DNA from 4 places in the Paenibacillus sp. GD4 genome. Region 3 is predicted to be linked to each of the others. Evidence: riboswitches for the same ligand, from Rfam matches in the RefSeq annotation. Region 3 holds a riboswitch; each other region holds the start of a gene.

Region 1 (4,313 bases), on a different contig from region 3:
CATGGGGCGTAAAGGATCTTCTGCTCGGTCAACATGGCAGCCAGCCTGCGCATGCACAATTGCAGGGCACCGATTACGAAAAAGGCTGGAACCTATGGAAGAAGCTCTATCAGGAGCACGAATCGACGCTCCCGTGGCGTCCTGTCATGCTCCGAGCCCTTCTCCTTGAGGCGCTGTCCTTGTTCGTGCGCAGCAGCGGAATCGTCCCGTCGGCGGCAGTCCGTCAACCTTCCTCCGTCAATACGAAAGGAATCTGGCCGGTCGTACAGTACGTGTATGAGCACTATTTGGACCCTTTATCCTTGACGTCCTTGTCCGAACGCTTCGGCGTCCATCCGTCCCAGCTCAGCACACTGTTCGGTGAAGCCTACGGCATCCATTTCGTCGATCTGCTGCATGAGCTGCGCGTACGGCATGCTTGCAGCCTGTTGATATCCTCCGAGCTGCCGATTTCACAGGTCGCCTATGAATCCGGCTTCTCCTCATTTTCCACCTTCTCCCGCGCGTTCCTGCGCATACGCGGCATGACGCCAAGACAGTACCGGGAGCGGCAGCTGAAAGGCATCGCAGGATTGCATTAAGCCGTCACGTTACAAGGCAATCGTCTACAATGGAAATAACCGCTCCCTATTTCAGAGAGCGGTTATTCTTACGCTAATATCATACGGTGTACTGAGTTATCACGGAACGCAGCTTCTGAGAGATACGTGCCAGTTCGTCGGAGGAAGCGGAAATTTCTTGCATCGAAGCAAGCTGCTGCTGCGAGGAGGATGACACCTGCAAGGCATGATCGGCGGCGTTGCGGGAGGTTGTCACCATCTCTGCCATCGAAGCGGTCACCTGCTCCGTACCGGCGGACATCTCCTGCGCGGCTGCGGATACCTCCTGGATCTGATCGGACACCTGCTGTACGGAAGCAACGATCCGCTCAAGCATACTGCCGGCTTGCCCGATGACCTGTTTGCCCAGCTCAACCTCCTCCACACCGGACATAATCCGTGTGACGGCTCCGCCGGTTTGCTTCTGTATCTCCCGAATCACCTCGGTAATTTGTCCCGCCGATTGCTTCGTCTGTTCTGCCAGCTTCTTGACCTCGGAAGCTACGACCATAAAGCCGGCGCCGTGTTCCCCTGCCCGCGCCGCTTCGATGGAAGCGTTCAAGGCAAGTAAATTCGTCTGAACCGCGATTTCGGAGATGACGCCGATGATCGAATCGATTTCCTCGGAATGTTTACCCAGCTGCTGTACAACGGCGGCGGATTCCCCTACCGTAGCATGAATCTTGTTCATTTGCCCAATCGCCTGCTGCAAAGCTTCGTTACCGCTTATCGCCTGCTCACCGGCTGTCGCTGCGGCTTCCGCTACCGTAGAGGAGGTTTCAGCGATTCGCTGAATCCCCTGCGCCATCTCCTCCATGGCTACGGAGGTTTCCTCAGCCCCCTTCAGCTGCGTGTGGGTTCCGGCGGCTACTTGCTGGGTTGCTTCCGTAATTTGATTGCTTGCCTGGGTAGATGCGTGTGCATTGCGTGTCAGCATCTCCGCCGACTCAGCTACCTGCTCGGACGCCTGCTGACCGGCAAGAATCGTTTCCCTAAACGTATCCGCCATCCGATTGAAGGCATTTGCAACAATGGCAAGCTCATCCCTTGACTCCAATCGGACACGGAACGTCAGGTTCCCTTCAGCTATTTCCGATGCCGAGGCTTCCAAAGCACCGACCGCTCTTTGAACGGAGACATAGAACGAAATAAACAAGTAGATGACACCGAGCAGCACCAGCAGAGCTACCGTAACAAGAATTGTCTTATGCATATTCGCTTCATCGATTCTTGTCTGGAGCAAGCTCTTCAAAACTTCCATTTGGGTTTCATATTGCTTATACGTTAGCTCCACTGACCCGCTTAGGCTGGCGTATGTATCTTTCGGCTTCATGGTGAAAGAAGCATCCAGCAAAGTAACCCGATTGACGAATTCCAGCAGCTTTGACGTTTCCGCGGCATTGTTATTATAAGCTTCCTTCAGTTTCGATCCTGCTTGCTCGTGGATGTCCGCCGTAATAATCAGGTTCGAATTGATGGTCTCCAGCGTTGTTTTGATTTGCTCAGACAAAGTTGTAAGAGTCTGCTGTGTAGCGATGCCGGATGATCTTGCAGCCGTGAAGGATATCGCCAAAGCTCTGGCGCGGCCGACGCGGTCCGCCAGCAGTGGCATTTGCTTAAGCGCCGAATCCATCAAGTAGTAGCTTCCTATTTCGCCGTCAATAACGAGACCGGAGGAATTCGTGATATGCGTCATCAGAGAACGAATGTCCGTTAGAATGGAGCCGTGCTGATCAAGGCTTTGCTGAGGAGAAAGATCCGTCCCCTTGTTCTTGAGCTCGTTCCACTTTTTCAGGATAGCGCTCCATCGCTCCGTTGTTTTGAAATCCTCGCCCATTTCGCCGTTGAGCTGTTCTATGGACACTATAGCTTGCTGAATGGCTTCCTCGGTTTTTGGCACGTTTTCTTGTAAAGAGGCATCTCCAAGAATGATGCCGCTAAAGAGCGCGCGCCGCGTATCCATAGCGATCAGCAGGTCTTTAAGACTATCCGCATAGGTAACGCCTCGCAGCTCCTCTTTGATATGGGATGATGCGGTTGACGCATTGGAGTATTGCAGAAACGTTAGAACCAATAGCGGAACGATAACAAGAAGACCGATGACGATAAATTTGTTAACATACTTCAATCGGTTCATGATCCATTCGCCCGGTGCGAAAAATACCCTTACTTTCTGTGCAATGCCTTGGGATGTCCTGTTGGTTGCCATGCTGTCATTTCCCTCCGTCATGAAAAATAAAAAAAGGAAACCGCGTGTTTCGGTCTCCTTTAATGCAAGAGGCTTGAAACATTCGGCAGCTGGCTGGCATGAAGGGTTCCCCCTTTGTAGCCCCTATAGCTTTGCGGCCAACGCTTTCGCGAAGTGTGCCTGTATCGTGTCTTTTTACCTAAGGTCGATTCTTATTATATACTCATGCGGTAGGAAATTGGTAGGGGGTCTGTTAAACTTTTTTACAATTTCGACATAACACGACCGGCGTGGGTTCAACCTACTTTCGAGAGCCGTTAACCACAACGTTCATAGCAGCGGCATACTCCCCGAATGTAGCTGTAATGCTTGAAGTGCCTGCAAGATGAGCCTTAACCTGTCCGTGGGCGTTAACCGATGCAACCGAACCGTCGCCATGGGCAAACTTCACTTTCTCCGGAGCTTCTTTCCGCGAGCCGTCTTTATACTGCAAGTAAGCTGTTACAGTGGTTTCCTCGCCGGGCTCGGCTTTCCAGTCAGCAGGACTCAAGACCATGCCAACAATCGTATTCCATTCGAAATAAACACGGTAAGTCGTAAGGTGCACCCCGTCCTCCGCCGTGACGACAATTGTGGCAGCACCGGGAACTCCTTCCGCCTGCGATACGGCAATAGAGGCTTTAGCATCTGCAGCATCAGCTGTAATCGGCAGTGCGCTGCTTGTGCCTTCCGGCAAATATACGGTATATTCCAGAAGCTCGGCCGCGAAGCCCGCCAGGGGGGCGCCTTCTAATTGTATAGCGGCAAGCCGGGAGTTGTTGCTCATCACATATACTGTAGATGACGCGCTAATGCCGTCCAAGGTCGCCGTAATTTCAGCCGCACCGGGGTTCAGCGGTGTGACGATACCCGCCGGGCTCACGGTCAGCACTGACGAATCGGATACCGTGTATTTCACATGGCTCGTGACGTTACTAGTAAATCCGCCGGAATAGCTGCCGGTAACCTTCAGAGGGTACTGCTCCCCGATCACCGCCTTCCCATCGGTCTGGTCCACTGTAACTGCTGCAGCTGCCTTTTCAGGTACAGGTTGCTGACGATCGGTAAATGGTCGGAGGCTTGCGTCTGAATGACGCGGGCGTTCTCACGTTCACCGAGCATGACGTCGCTGGAGGCCAAGATATAGTCAATCGTGGCCGACGGGTTGACCGAATCAATGGTAAACGCATTCGGCTGGTCTGCGAACTGGTTCTGAAGCTCTTTGGTGAACTTGCTCATTTCCGGAGCATACGGCCTCGCGTTAAAATCGCCTACAAGGATTTTGGGGCCGCTTCGTTTCGCCATAATAGCTAATATTTCATCCGCCTGGGTATTCCGCTGAATGGCATCCAGTCCCAAGTGGGTGGAATAGAAGCTCAGCTGAACCCCTTGAACGTCAATCGTCGTCTCGAGTACCCCACGCTGCTCCTGACCATAGCTCGTAAGCCAATAATTCTGGTTCTGCACAATGGGGTATTTGCTCAGAA
Region 2 (4,313 bases), 1.2 Mb from region 3:
CGGCAAGATCCAGATGAACCGGACCTTCTTCGAGGATGACCGGCTGGTGGAGAATCTGATCCAAGAGATCGTTCAGGATCATGGGAACGCCGATGTAGGCTGGGATCAGGTGGATATGAAGGTCATGGTGCGTCAGGTACTGGATGCGTATCTGGAGCAGTGGGAGCAGATCTATGCGGAGTGTAACCGCGAGTCCTCCCGTACGAGGCGGGAGATGAAAGCCCGGTGGGTAAGCTTGTTCGCCGGCAGAGTCGGCATTATCGACGATCCGAAGCGCGGCTGGAAACGGGTCACCTTCGTGCGCGACGGTCAGCAGGATCTGGAGCTGCTTCGGACGATGGAGATTCTTAAGAAGCTTGCCTGGGTGACGCTGATTAAGGATTTTCGCGTCCAGCGGCTGCAGAAGCGCAGCGAGATTATGCTCCAGCAGCTGTGGGACAGCTTCAAGCATTATGAGACCGGCCGGCTGATTCTGCCGCCGGATTGGAGCGAGAGCTACGAGCAGCATAAGGAGAAGTGGTCTTGGCCGCGGCTGGTGGCGGATTACATCTCCGGCATGACGGATGCGTATGCGGACAAAGTGTACGCTGAGCTGTTCGCCAGCCGTTCCGGCTCGATCTACGAAATGGACTAAAGGGCCAGGCCGTCTATGAAATAGTGAAGCCGCATTGAGGAAAGCCTCGCTTTCTTTCGATGCGGCTTCTTTGGATTTCGCAAGGGAGATACACCCTCCTCGGGTTAAAGCAGGTTTAGAATCTAGTAATTCGGGCAACTCTAGTTACTAGTCATAGGAACCTACTTTTTTTCGAGGAGGAGTTAGAAGATGAGAACGACAATGCGAAAGTGGACGATCATGGTGGCTATTGTGGTATTATTAAGTGTGAATTCTAGAGCGGATGCATATATTGAAATGGAAGATGTTATGCGCAACGAAATTTTGGAATCGGGGTATTTGCCATATGGTCTGGCCATGCTGGAAGAAGAGCCTCCGGCACCTGAGGAGGAGCGGAAGCCTGTCGTTCCGGAAGCCGTCAAATACCAGGTGAACCGGGGAGATACATTGTACAAGATCGCCCGCGATTTCGGCATCAACGTACAATTGCTGGCTGCAGCGAACGGGATTCAGAATGCCAATGCTCTGCGTATAGGGCAGGAGCTGGAAATCCCGGCTATCGGAGGGGAGCTGGAGCTGCCGGCCGGTGAGGCTAAGGTGATCAAGAAGGTGCTTAGCTCCACTCTGACAGCTTATACGGCTGGGGTGGAATCGACGGGCAAAACGCCTTCCAGCCCCGCCTACGGCATCACCTACAGCGGCAGCAGGGCGACGGAAGGGCGTACGGTAGCAGTAGATCCGAACATCATTCCGCTCGGTTCACTGGTTTATATTGACGGTGTAGGCGTCCGTCAGGCGGAGGATACCGGCTCGGCGATCCGCGGCGCCAGAATCGACGTCTACATGGAGGACGTAAAGCAAGCAAGGCATTTCGGCGTGAAGAAGAATGTCAAGGTATATGTGTTGTCGTAAGGAAGCTGAAGATGAAGCTGAAGGAGCAGTGCTGTGTGAACCCGGAACAACAGAAGGAAGCCGTTGTGGACACGTACATAGAGGATTACGAGGAGTTCGTAGATGAGGACGACCGCTGGAGACCGAGCCCCGTCGGCAATTCGGGCAGGCAGAAGGACCGCAGGCATGCCGTCAAGCCGCCGGAGCAAGGAAGGAAGCGGTGAGGAAACAAAAAAAGCAGCCCCGTCATCCCTCGAAGGGAAGATGGGGCTATTTCCTGTTGGAAGCGCAAATGCACGGTTTAGTGATATTCTTGAAACATGCCGTTCAAGCTGAGGATGCCGATGAGGCCGGTAGGTGAAAAACCAATGCCGGACAAGCAGTTCGAGCTTACGGAGCCTAGCTGCTCCGGCGGAGGCTGAATATCCGTAAACCGGGTCACCTTGTTGACGCGATCGACGATCATGCCGACCGTTTCCTCTCCGAGACGAACGATAATAATGCGGGTGGCTTTGGTAACAGCCTCTTCGGGAAGGCCGAAAAGCAGGCAAAGACTCACGATGGGGATGATGTACCCCCGTATGTTAATGACGCCTTTCATGTAGCTCTGCGCTTGCGGGAGTCTGGTAATGCTCTGCATTTTGATGATTTCATGAATGTCTTGAATCGGGAGAGCATAGGGCTCGCTCCCAAGGCTGAATTCGACATACTGCTCCTGTTCCATGGCTTGCATCATTTCCCCTCCTAAGCTTGATAAAAAGAAAAACTGCCCTTAACGCAGGGGCAGTTCCTCGTACAAAGCTCTCCCCAATGGCAGCCCGGCTGCCTTGGCGTCACTCGCTTTAGGCCCGTAGCTTTGCGTCCCCTCCTTTCGGCGGGTTTGCCTTTTTCATTCAGTTAGAAGTCAGTCATTCGACATAATTCGAGTTATACCTTGAGTATACCACGATTTTTGTCGAAATCTAGCATTTATTTTGGTGACATAGCAGCAAGGATTACGTTTTCTGTGTAAGATGATGATGCTTAAGGCACATTTTTTTTGCTAAGCTGCAGTGATTCCCTTCGTACATGACGTCTATATACCTGGAGAGGAGGGGGAGAGTCATCACAGAGGAGCAAAGGATCGCGCAGGCAGCGTCCGGGGATCGGGAAGCGTTCAGGCATCTGGCCCTGCAATACGGACCTTACCTGTATCAAGTTGTATATGGCGTGCTTCAATCGCCGAAGGATGCCGAGGATGTGACGCAGGAGGTGCTGCTCAAAATGCACTCTGCCCTCCCTCAGTATCAGCAGCAAGGGTTCAAGACTTGGATTACTCGTATAGCGGTAAACAAAGCGATCGACTTTAAGCGTTCAAGGCAGCGCAAACGCGAGGAGCTGACGGACGACGTTGAAATGCTGCTGGACGCGCCGGCGACTGTGCCGACCAGCGCGGTCGAGAAGCACGTATTAAGCAGGGAGCAGCGTGAGCAGGTTCGAAGCTCGATCCGGCAGCTGCCCGAGGCTTACCGGGATGTAGTGGTCGCCTTTTATATTGAGGAAAAAAGCTATCAGCAAATTGCATTGGAGCAGAAGCTGGCGCTCAAAACCGTAGAATCCAAGCTGTACCGGGCCAAGCAGTACATGCGCAGAACATGGAAGGAGGAGGACCACTAGAATGACGCACCCAACAAGAGAACAATGGCTCGACTATGCAGGCGGCCGAATGACCGAAGAGCAGCGGGAGCACTGTGACTTGCATCTTGCCCAGTGTGACGAATGCTTGATGCTGTATATGGATTGCCTTGGTGCAGTGTCGAATGAGATGCCTCAGCTGGCGGATCCGGCCGAACTGACCGAGCGGGTGCTGAAGCAGCTGCCGCCGGTCCTTGTACCGTCCGAGCCGCATCGTTCAAGGCTGTGGAGTCATCCGGTCTTTCACTACGCGGTTGCTGCTGCCATCACGCTGCTGCTTGTGAGCACGGGCATTTTTCAAGCTCTGCTGGGCAGCACCGGACAGCATGCGGTTGCCAGGGCTTCGTTGTACGATAACGAGTATGCCGCCCAGCAGTCCTTCTCCAGCCGGCTGCTGGATAAGACGGTGCTCGTCCTGGATTCCATTCAATCAAAAACAGAAAGAGGGGGTAAGCGATGAACCCGACAGTCCCACCCAAACATCCGATGGTTGCTTTTCTGCTTTCTTTTATTCCCGGGCTTGGCTTCCTGTATTTGGGGAAGCTGGGGAAGGGGCTGCTCTACGGCTGCGGCTTCTTCGGGCCTTTAGGCTTGCTGTTCCTTGCGCTCCTGCTGCGAAACGGGCGAGGCGCCGATGAGCTGCTTATCCTGCCGCTGTTCTCCGTCCTGATCGCCTTAATCAATCTGATCGATATGGCGCGGACGGTAAGCCGGGGTGCCCAGGCGGCTCACGGGGCTGGGGAGCATCAGAGGCGCGATCAGGATCGCGGCTTTACGATTGCGCTTTCCTTTATCCCGGGGCTGGGCCATCTTCAGCTTGGATTGATGCAGCGCGGACTATCTCTTTTGATCTCGTTTATCGGATTCGGAATGATGATCATTTTCATCACCGCGTGGACGAAGCAGGATGAGTTTCTCGCCTTCCTCGGCATTTTGCCTGTTTTCTGGATTTATTCCATGTTCGATGTCATTCAGCAGCTCAATCGTAAGGAACGGGGAGAGGAGCTTGCAGATCGCTCGGTATTCGAGGATTTTCAGGATAACCGCGAGGCAGGGAAGAGGAACAAGCTGCTGGCGACCCTGCTCTGCATGTTCCCGGGCGCGGGCCATATGTACCTGGGCTTTCAAAAGCGCG
Region 3 (4,313 bases):
ATGCAGGAAGACGGGGGAGAGATGGGTATGTTTGATCCGACGATTTATGACAATTTGAAGGTAGTTTTCGAAGGAGAGGCCTATGATCTTGATGCGCAAGGGGAATTTCTGATTACGATGCGCGAGGATTTGGTGAACCTGGCGGATATGAGCCGAAGCTTTAGCATCACGTTCCGTCATACGGGAGGAGCATGCAGTGCCGGTTTCACCTTAACGAGCGAGCTGCTGGATTTTGCAGGGGAGCTGCGGGGGCTGCGTCTTGCGGAGGAGGAGCCCGGGGTGTCGCTGCAGCTATGGATCGATATGCCGGCGGCTTACGAGTCGTATGTGCAGTCGCAGTCGGACAAGCTGTGGGCCGATTGGGCCGATTCCACGGTGCTGGAGCTGGAGCGGCGAACCGCATACAGCTGGGAGCAGCGCTTGCTGCAGCCGGAGCAAGATATTCTGAGGGTCACGATGCAGTACAAAAACAAAATCAATGAGTCCCATGTCGACCAAGTGGGTGCCGTGCTGGCCCATTTCTTATCGACGGTGGCGGCAATAGCTGCGAAGTAGCCGAGAAGGCTTGCGGTAAACACAATAAGGCGGAGGAAGCTTACATAAGCTTTCAACCGCCTTATTATGCTTCCATGGCAAACGTGCGCAGGGGCGCTTTTATAGCAGTTAAGGCTTCCCTTTGCTGATCCAGAAGGTAACGCGGGTCCCCTTATCCACCGTTTCGCCGGGCTGGGGCTCCTGCTTGAACACTTTACCGGCCGGCTGCTCGTTGACTTCGAGGAAATAAGCGTATTTCAACCCGGAGGAAAGCGCCAGCTTCTCCGCCTCTTCCTTGCTAAGCCCCTTAAGGGCGGGCACCTGAACCGGTCCGTCTCCGGCCGGAGGGGCAGGCTTCGGCTCGGGAGCGGGCTTCGGCTGTTCTTGCACCGGGTTCTCCTGAACCGGTGGCGTAGCTTGCGTGACGGCGGGCTTTCTCTCGTCTGAAGCAAGCATTTTCCCTACGGTCTCGAACAGTAAAGCAAATACGCCGATAAAAACGACAAGTCCGATCACGCCGGCCGTAAGGCCGATCCACATTTTTTTACCGAAAAAGGAGCTCCAGCCCCTCTTCCTGACGGGTTCCTCTTCTTCGTATTCTTCCGTTTCTTCTACTGACGCGACCTCCGGGTCACCTGTGCCGGACAAGGCGTCCTGGAGACTGCGTATCCAGGCGGCCAGCGAGGTTTGCTCCTGCATGGTGCGCTGGGCCGCCTGGACCAGAATGCTCCGGGCCGATTCCTGTACTCCGAGCTCCGCCAATGCCGCGGCAAGGCGAACCCGGAAAGGTTCGGGGTTCTCCGGGACATGGGAGGATCTGGTAACCAGCTGGAAAAACAATCGGCAAAGCTCCTTCGCGGGGCGCTCCTTTGCCGTTCCCTTATCCCATGAGTGAATGATGTTCAATTTGCCGTCATGCCGGAGCCATAAATTTTCCGCCCGTAAGGAAAAATCCAACGGGCGCCGCTCCAGCACGTCCTGAAGGTCGTGTCCCAGCTCGACCAGCAGCTTGACGATCTGCTCGAAGGAAAGTGTATGATGCTCGATCAACCGGATCAGCGGTTCTCCCTTCTCGTAGGGCAGAATGATGGATACCTGCTCAGCGGTAACCTCCGCATCCAGAACATGCAGCAGGGAAGGCCAGGCCGTATGCCCGCCTTTGCCCAATTCCTCTATATACTCCTGTGCCGGGTAGCTGCCGCTAAGCTTGACGATGAACACGAGAACCTGGCGGCTCAGCGCGAGGTCCCGTCCCTTGTACAGATGCCCGTTATGCAGCGCAATCAAGGGCTCCTGCAGCTCGTAACGAGTCCATCGTTTCTCCATAGTGTAGACCTCCCGTGGATAGTTTCTTTTCATACTATTCGAAGCAACGGGCGATTTTTACGGAATCTTTGTGAAACAATTTTAAACATTTTGCAATTATCGGGTGAGGCTGTGAGCGTTGAACCGCTCTAAGCTGTGAACTATATTATATTTCCATTATATTACAAGGGGTCAATAGGGCTTCAAGCCTTGTTTTCCCATGGGAAATGATGCATCGTTTCGACTATTTTCGATCGGTACCCACTCAAACTATAATAGAGTCACGAAATGATTTAAGTTAACCTCTCACGATAATGGCAAAGCCGGCGAAAGCCGGTGACGCAAAGCTACAGGGGCTTCGGTTGATCGTTCAACCATGCTCGCCAGCTGCCGAAGGATCTAGGGAACCCGGGATAACCCTCTTTCTTCAACGGCTGGTAAGGAGAGGGTTCTTTTCTTTTCCATTCCAAACCCAAAGACACGGAGGTTATCACAGCATGAAGAAGCAGCTTGCATCCTTATTGGTCTTACTCTTTATTGTACTTTCCTTAGGTTCCGCTGTACAAGCGGAGGAAACGGTTCCCACTAAGGCACAAGCCGTAGCCGGCGTAAGCTTCCGGGACCAGCCGAGCACCTCAAGCCAGGTCATGCGTTATTTGAAGACAGGAGAGGTCGTTACCGTTCTTGATGTGGTAAATCCCTATTGGTACCGGATTCAGGATCAGCAGGGGACTATGGGCTATGTCAGCTCCAGCTCGAAGTACATAACGTTGATCAGCAATGCAAAAATTATTTATGGGGTCAATTTCCGGACCGGTCCTTCCACCGAAGCGTCCAAAATCCGGATGCTGTCTACAGGCGAGGAGGTTCTCGTTCTGGAGAAAATCAATGACAGCTGGTATAAGGCAAAGGATAAAAACGGCGTGGTCGGCTACCTCAGCAGCAGCAGCAAGTATATTACAGCAAATTTCTCGGTAACGGCCGTTGTGCTGCCTCTTCAGGAGCGAATTGAAAGTATCATACAAGCGGCTTCCGCTTACACCGGGACACCCTATGAGTTCGGTTCGGAGCGGTTCGATACGGCGACGTTCGATTGCTCCGATTTGGTGCAGCAAGCCTTTTGGGATGCTACCCGGACGGTTGTGCCGGGAGATTCCCGGGCCCAGGGCGATTACGTAAAGCAGGGCGCCGTTACTTCCGATTGGCGGCAGCTGAAGCGTGGTGATCTGATGTTCTTCATGTCCTATAACGGCTCAAGCGCATCCGATTACAGCGGCATTGACAAAACTGCCGAGACGATTACTCACGTAGCGATCTACTTGGGCGACGGAATGATGCTTCATACCTACTCACCTGAATCCGGCGGGGTTCGGACCGATTCGATCGCTGGACGTCACTGGGAATATCGGTTCCTATTCGGCGGGAGTGCAACCAACTAATGGATATCGTTTAGCGGGGTCCTTCGGGATCTCGCTATTTCCTTTTTATGCGAAGTTAGAAAAAAGATATTGACACTGCATGGGATACTGAACTATACTGAGCACAATAAAACACAGTAAACACATTGGAATTATAGTTAATATGTGTCTACCGGTTCACCGGAGGCTTCGCTTATCTTGCATCCTATTGAAGGAGCAGGTAAGAGGAGTCTCCTTTTTTTATCCCTTCTGAGTTGATCGTTGGGAATCCGTTCAAACATGTAAAGGAGAGTGAAATGTTATGACAAACAAGTCTCAGCAAGTGGAGTTCGGCTGGTTCATACCGACGACAGGCGACGGCAAATATATCGGGGTGAAGCCGGAAAGGGAATCTACCGCAGAGTACATGATTCAAGTAGCGAAGACGGCGGAGGAAGCAGGCTTTACTTTCGCACTCATCCCCACCGGGGGCTCTTGCATCGATTCTTGGGTAGTCGGCTCCGCCATCGCTGCCCATACCCGGAAGCTTAAGCCGCTTGTCGCATTCCGTCCGGGACTCATCGCGCCCGTCCTGGCGGCTCGCATGGCTGCTTCACTCGATTATATATCGGGAGGCCGGGCATTGGTGAATGTGGTGACGGGCGGCTCGCCGCAGGATCTTATCGCTACCGGAGATCCTCTGGCCCACGATCATGATGCCCGCTACGAACGAACAAGGGAATTTCTTCACATTGTGAAGGAGGTTTGGACGCAATCGAAGAAAAGCTCGGATAGCTTCCTAGCGTCGAATTCTACCTATGGAGGAGCGGAACGCGTACAGTTCCAAGGGAAGTACTTTCAGCTCGAGGACGGGGCGAGCTTGCCCGCACCGATCCAGAATCCGCACCCTCCCTTATATTTTGGGGGCAGCTCGGCTGCCGGGAAGCGAACTGCGGTGGAAACGGCCGACGTCTTTCTTATGTGGGCGGAGCCGATCGATTGGATACGCGAGCAGATTGCGGAGCTGGAGCAGCTTCGTGCGGAGCTGAAGCGGGAGAAGGGAATCGACAGAACGCT
Region 4 (4,313 bases), 1.1 Mb from region 3:
TTCAGATTGAGCAGATGCACGGCCGTCACGTTCGCCGTAGTGGAGTTATGACCGTAGGAGCCGCAGCCAAGCGTAAGCGAAGGAAGGTTCGTATTATAAATATCCCCGATCGCCCCGTGCGTAGAAGGTGAATTGACAATGACCCGCCCGGTCTTGAGCACGGAGGCAAACTGCTCGATGACCGTCTTATTGTTCGAATGAATGACAGAGGAGTGTCCCATCCCGCCGTACGCCACCACCTCGGCGGCCCGCTGAATGCCTTGCTCCGCATGCTTCACCTTATAACACGCCAATACGGGACTCAGCTTCTCGGCGGACAGCGGATGCGCAGCGCCGACCCCCGTAAGCTCGGCAACAAGGATTTTCGTGTCCGAAGGCACCGTCACACCGGCCATCTCAGCTATCTTGACCGCCGGCTGCCCTACGATAACGGCGTTGACGGCACATTTTTCCGGATGGATGACAAGTCTGGATACGAGCTCCGTCTCTTCCTTGGACAAGAAGTAACAGCCCATTTCCTTCATCAGGCGCTTCGCCGCATCGTAAATCGGCTCCTCGAGAATGACCGCTTGCTCCGATGCGCAAATCATGCCGTTGTCGAACGTCTTCGACAGAATCAAATCCGTTACCGCCTGCTTCAGATCGGCCGACTTTTCGATGAAGCAAGGCACATTGCCCGGACCGACTCCCAGTGCCGGCTTGCCAGTGCTGTAGGCGGATTTCACCATCGAGGATCCCCCCGTGGCCAGGACCAACGCGACATCCTTATGGTTCATCAGCAGCTGTGTCGCCTCGACGGAGGGCGTCTCGATCCATTGGATGCAATCCTCCGGCGCGCCGGCTTTTACAGCCGCATCCCTAACAACGGCGGCAGCCGCCACGGAGCACTTTTGCGCCGACGGATGAAACGCGAATACGATCGGGTTTCTCGTTTTGACAGCAATCAGTGACTTGAACATCGTAGTTGAAGTCGGGTTCGTCACCGGCGTCACCCCTGCAATGACACCAACCGGCTCCGCTACGACACTGAAGTTCTCATACGGGTTTTCCTCGATAACGCCGACCGTTTTGGCATACTTGATACTGTGATAAATATATTCCGTCGCAAAAATATTTTTCGTAATCTTATCCTCGTATACCCCGCGTCCCGTCTCCTCTATTGCCAGCTTCGCAAGCGCCATGTGCCGGTCTAGCCCGGCGAGCGCCATCTGCTGCACAATGCGGTCGATCGCGTCTTGATCCAGGCTCATATACTCCTGCTGTGCCGCCTTGGCCCGTTCCACAAGCCGGTCTACCTGCTGCTGGACGGACACGTTCTCCGCCCTTTCCGTCTCCTGCCGTGCTTTGTTTACTGCCATCTCCATCCACTCCTCTATAGAAATGATCCTTCCTGATCACTATGTTACTTTTTTCACAAGGAAAGAACTATGAAGTTGCTCACACCGTAAATATTTTTTTCCTGCACAAAAAAGAAAAGGACCACCCTCAGGTGATCCTTCTCACATCCTATGTACCTTGCTCGAATCAATACGCCGAACCGCCGTACAAAAACCGGTTGTTCCACTGGGTTCCGCTAATCGAATCGATGCGTACGCCGCCCGAAGCGACCGAATACGTATGCAGCATTTGGCCGTCCCCGAGATAAATGCCTACGTGCGTAACCGGCTCCGTTGACTTGTTGATCCCTTGGTAATCCGAAGCACTGGAGCCTTTGTAGGACATGAAGAACATCAGGTCGCCGCGCTTCAGCTGGCTCCAATCGTTTACCTGGTTGCCCTTGCCCCTCACAAAGTCCGCCTGTGCCTGAGAATCACTCGGGAGCACCGTTCTTGCGCCGAGCCAGAAGATCGTCTGCATGAAATCAGAGCAATCGAAGGTGGAATCCTCCCAACGGGTAGAGCCGAATTCATAAGGAGTTCCCAAGTAAGCCGTACCGGAATTGATAATGCTCTCCACCCGCTCCGCCATAGGCAGGATCACACCGGTAACGGAGAAATCCGTTGCCAGATATTGCGAACCTGCGCTTACGTAGCCGCTCACTCCAGAGGCATCCTCCGCCCGGTACCAGGAAGCATTCACCTTCTCGATGACATAAAGACCCTCCCCCACCGGCAAGGAGCGGATAATCGAAGACGAAGTCGAAGGCTGCGTACGGAAATTCACTTTGGCGATCACTTCCGCATTCGATAAAACATCAATGTAAGTGCCGCTGGAGCTGACGTACCCAGTCAAACCCTGAGCATCCTGAATTTGATACCAATTGGGATTGACCAGCTGCAAGGCCGTTACCACTTCACCGGCTTTGAGGTAGCGCATGACATTGCTTGAGGTGGACGGCTTGTCCCGGAAACTGACGCTTTTCGTCGCCTTAAGCTTGGTAACGGTCTCGGCGGCCTTCGCCGCCTGCATCGGAACCAGAAGCATACACATCATAAGCATGGCTAAGCCGGCGATCCACATTTTTTTCATCGTTAATTCCCCCGAGTTGTTAGAATGTCCTACCCGATCCGGAGTTGCCTAGGGAACGATGTAAAAAAAGAATCTTCCGCTGCAACGCCGCGCGCAGACGTCTTGCGGAGGTCCTCTTTCCTTCGATCGTTCGACAGCTGGCTGGCAAGAAGAACACCGAAACCGGCGTTCTTCGTAGCCCCTATAGCTTTGCGCCGCTGATTTTCATCAGGTTTGCCTTTTCGGGACGGAAAGTGGAAATGCTTTGCATACTCTGAGTATAATTCGACAATATTTTTCCGGCATGTGTCCAAATGCGTATTTTTTTCCATGGAATATTTAAGTTTTATTGCCTATTGTGCTCATGTTAATTTTTGTAAGGGACTTATAAGGACTCCAAGTGCTTGAGAAGTTCGTTGATTTCACGGCGCTTGTCGTTCCTGGAGATTTACAGCATTGGGCAGCAGGGATCCTTAGGGGAGGTTAGAGAAATATAGACTATTGGTCCTATACATTCGGACATTTCGTATCCCGTTTCTTTTTTAAGGGGAGGTCATTCGTATCAATAAAAATGCAGTAGCCGTGTTTTCATTCGCCGGTTACCATATTATACCTTTAAATTTAGGAGTTTATATCCTTGAAGTCGTATCTATCGAAGGGCCGGTTGGAATTAAATCCTCTTTTAGACCTGATCTATATAGTTCCCCATACCTGCCCCCAGCCTCTACTCTTCCTCCCAGCATCCTTCGCTGTATCCCTCGGTAAGCAGTCCGCCGTACGGACGCAGCACTTCATGTAGCAGCTGTATGACCGGCTCATGCTCATCCTTGCGGTATAACTGTTCCAGCGCAGCGACCAACGAATTACTCAGCTCTTCGTCGAACCTCCGCAGCATACGCAAGGCCCACTTCCCGTCTCCTATCCATTGCCGGTTAGCTCTTAATACAAATTCATGCACAGAACCGATCAGTTTCCCAGCAATAAACAATCTCTCAGCTCGATCCCTGCTGCTTTGCAGATCAAGCAAGCCATTTGTGATGTCATACCTGGCATCGCTCAGCTGCTGCGTAGTCCACTCGTAGGGTCCGGCCTGCAGCGCATCCCGTGCCAGTCCGATAAGCTCCGCCGCCGAACCGTCATCCCGCAGAACCGCTCCTTCGGTGCACATACGCAGTATCGACGGAAGTCCCGACTCGGCTGCCGCCTCGATAAACATAGGAAAGCTGTCGCGGGTAACCACGAATGCCTCAATCAACCAGCCGTGGGCGGTGTACGTTTTGCGGAACGGATACGACCGCGATTCATCCAGGATAACCAGATCCAGATCGGAATCCGAGGTGTCCATGCCTTTCACGGCACTACCGGCAAGTATGGCTGCATTGCATTCGGGAAATTGCTTCTCAAGAAACCATTCCGCCGCTTTCAGGGAAGACACTCGGCCCGCCATCTTATCCCTTCGACCCCACAAGAACGGCTGAACCCAGGAAGTCTCTGCTTTGATCCATCATGTCCGTATACGTAAGCGAGGTGTGCCATACGGAAGCGTCAATATAGGCACCTTCACTTACGATTTGATGCTCATCCGGATGATTTAGGTCATCCTGCGCCGACAGCTCTTCCATAGGGGAGACGGAGAGACGAATGTCGGTGAAGCCCTGCGCTTCCAGAATCGCTCCCCATTCCTCTGCAGATAGCAGTTGGGCAATGCCTAGAAATTCCACCAGTTCGTCTTTAATGCCTCCCGTCACATCGTGAAGGCGGATCACTTCACTGTCATATAACATCCCCCCGGGCTTCAGCACACGGTAATATTCCGAAACGGCTGCCGATGCATCCGCGAAGTTGGTAACGGATTCGGCAAGGAC

What was found. Region 3 has a riboswitch for cyclic di-GMP ahead of RAC89_RS20785 (C40 family peptidase). Riboswitches for the same ligand answer to the same signal wherever they lie in the genome.
Region 1: linked by a shared signal. The riboswitch ahead of RAC89_RS24575 (methyl-accepting chemotaxis protein) and the one ahead of RAC89_RS20785 (C40 family peptidase) in region 3 are both predicted to bind cyclic di-GMP.
Region 2: linked by a shared signal. The riboswitch ahead of RAC89_RS15360 (chemotaxis protein CheW) and the one ahead of RAC89_RS20785 (C40 family peptidase) in region 3 are both predicted to bind cyclic di-GMP.
Region 4: linked by a shared signal. The riboswitch ahead of RAC89_RS16050 (C40 family peptidase) and the one ahead of RAC89_RS20785 (C40 family peptidase) in region 3 are both predicted to bind cyclic di-GMP.

The regions. Positions count from the first base shown of each region.
Region 1 is NZ_JAVCYK010000002.1:289,978-294,290, reverse strand. It holds gene RAC89_RS24580 (AraC family transcriptional regulator) at 1-581, shown strand, start outside; gene RAC89_RS24575 (methyl-accepting chemotaxis protein) at 661-2,808, opposite strand; cyclic di-GMP riboswitch class I at 2,890-2,978, opposite strand; gene RAC89_RS24570 (Ig-like domain-containing protein) at 3,089-3,844, opposite strand; gene RAC89_RS24565 (endonuclease/exonuclease/phosphatase family protein) at 3,817-4,313, opposite strand, start outside.
Region 2 is NZ_JAVCYK010000001.1:3,202,313-3,206,625, forward strand. It holds gene RAC89_RS15345 (deoxyguanosinetriphosphate triphosphohydrolase family protein) at 1-634, shown strand, start outside; gene RAC89_RS15350 (3D domain-containing protein) at 824-1,525, shown strand; gene RAC89_RS15355 (hypothetical protein) at 1,537-1,728, shown strand; gene RAC89_RS15360 (chemotaxis protein CheW) at 1,806-2,240, opposite strand; cyclic di-GMP riboswitch class I at 2,314-2,399, opposite strand; gene RAC89_RS15365 (RNA polymerase sigma factor) at 2,573-3,160, shown strand; gene RAC89_RS15370 (anti-sigma factor family protein) at 3,162-3,638, shown strand; gene RAC89_RS15375 (hypothetical protein) at 3,635-4,313, shown strand, end outside.
Region 3 is NZ_JAVCYK010000001.1:4,385,451-4,389,763, forward strand. It holds gene RAC89_RS20775 (hypothetical protein) at 1-555, shown strand; gene RAC89_RS20780 (PASTA domain-containing protein) at 664-1,860, opposite strand; cyclic di-GMP riboswitch class I at 2,146-2,234, shown strand; gene RAC89_RS20785 (C40 family peptidase) at 2,337-3,278, shown strand; gene RAC89_RS20790 (LLM class flavin-dependent oxidoreductase) at 3,559-4,313, shown strand, end outside.
Region 4 is NZ_JAVCYK010000001.1:3,318,163-3,322,475, reverse strand. It holds gene adhE (bifunctional acetaldehyde-CoA/alcohol dehydrogenase) at 1-1,358, opposite strand, end outside; gene RAC89_RS16050 (C40 family peptidase) at 1,525-2,469, opposite strand; cyclic di-GMP riboswitch class I at 2,599-2,697, opposite strand; gene RAC89_RS16045 (nucleotidyltransferase domain-containing protein) at 3,173-3,883, opposite strand; gene RAC89_RS16040 (class I SAM-dependent methyltransferase) at 3,897-4,313, opposite strand, start outside.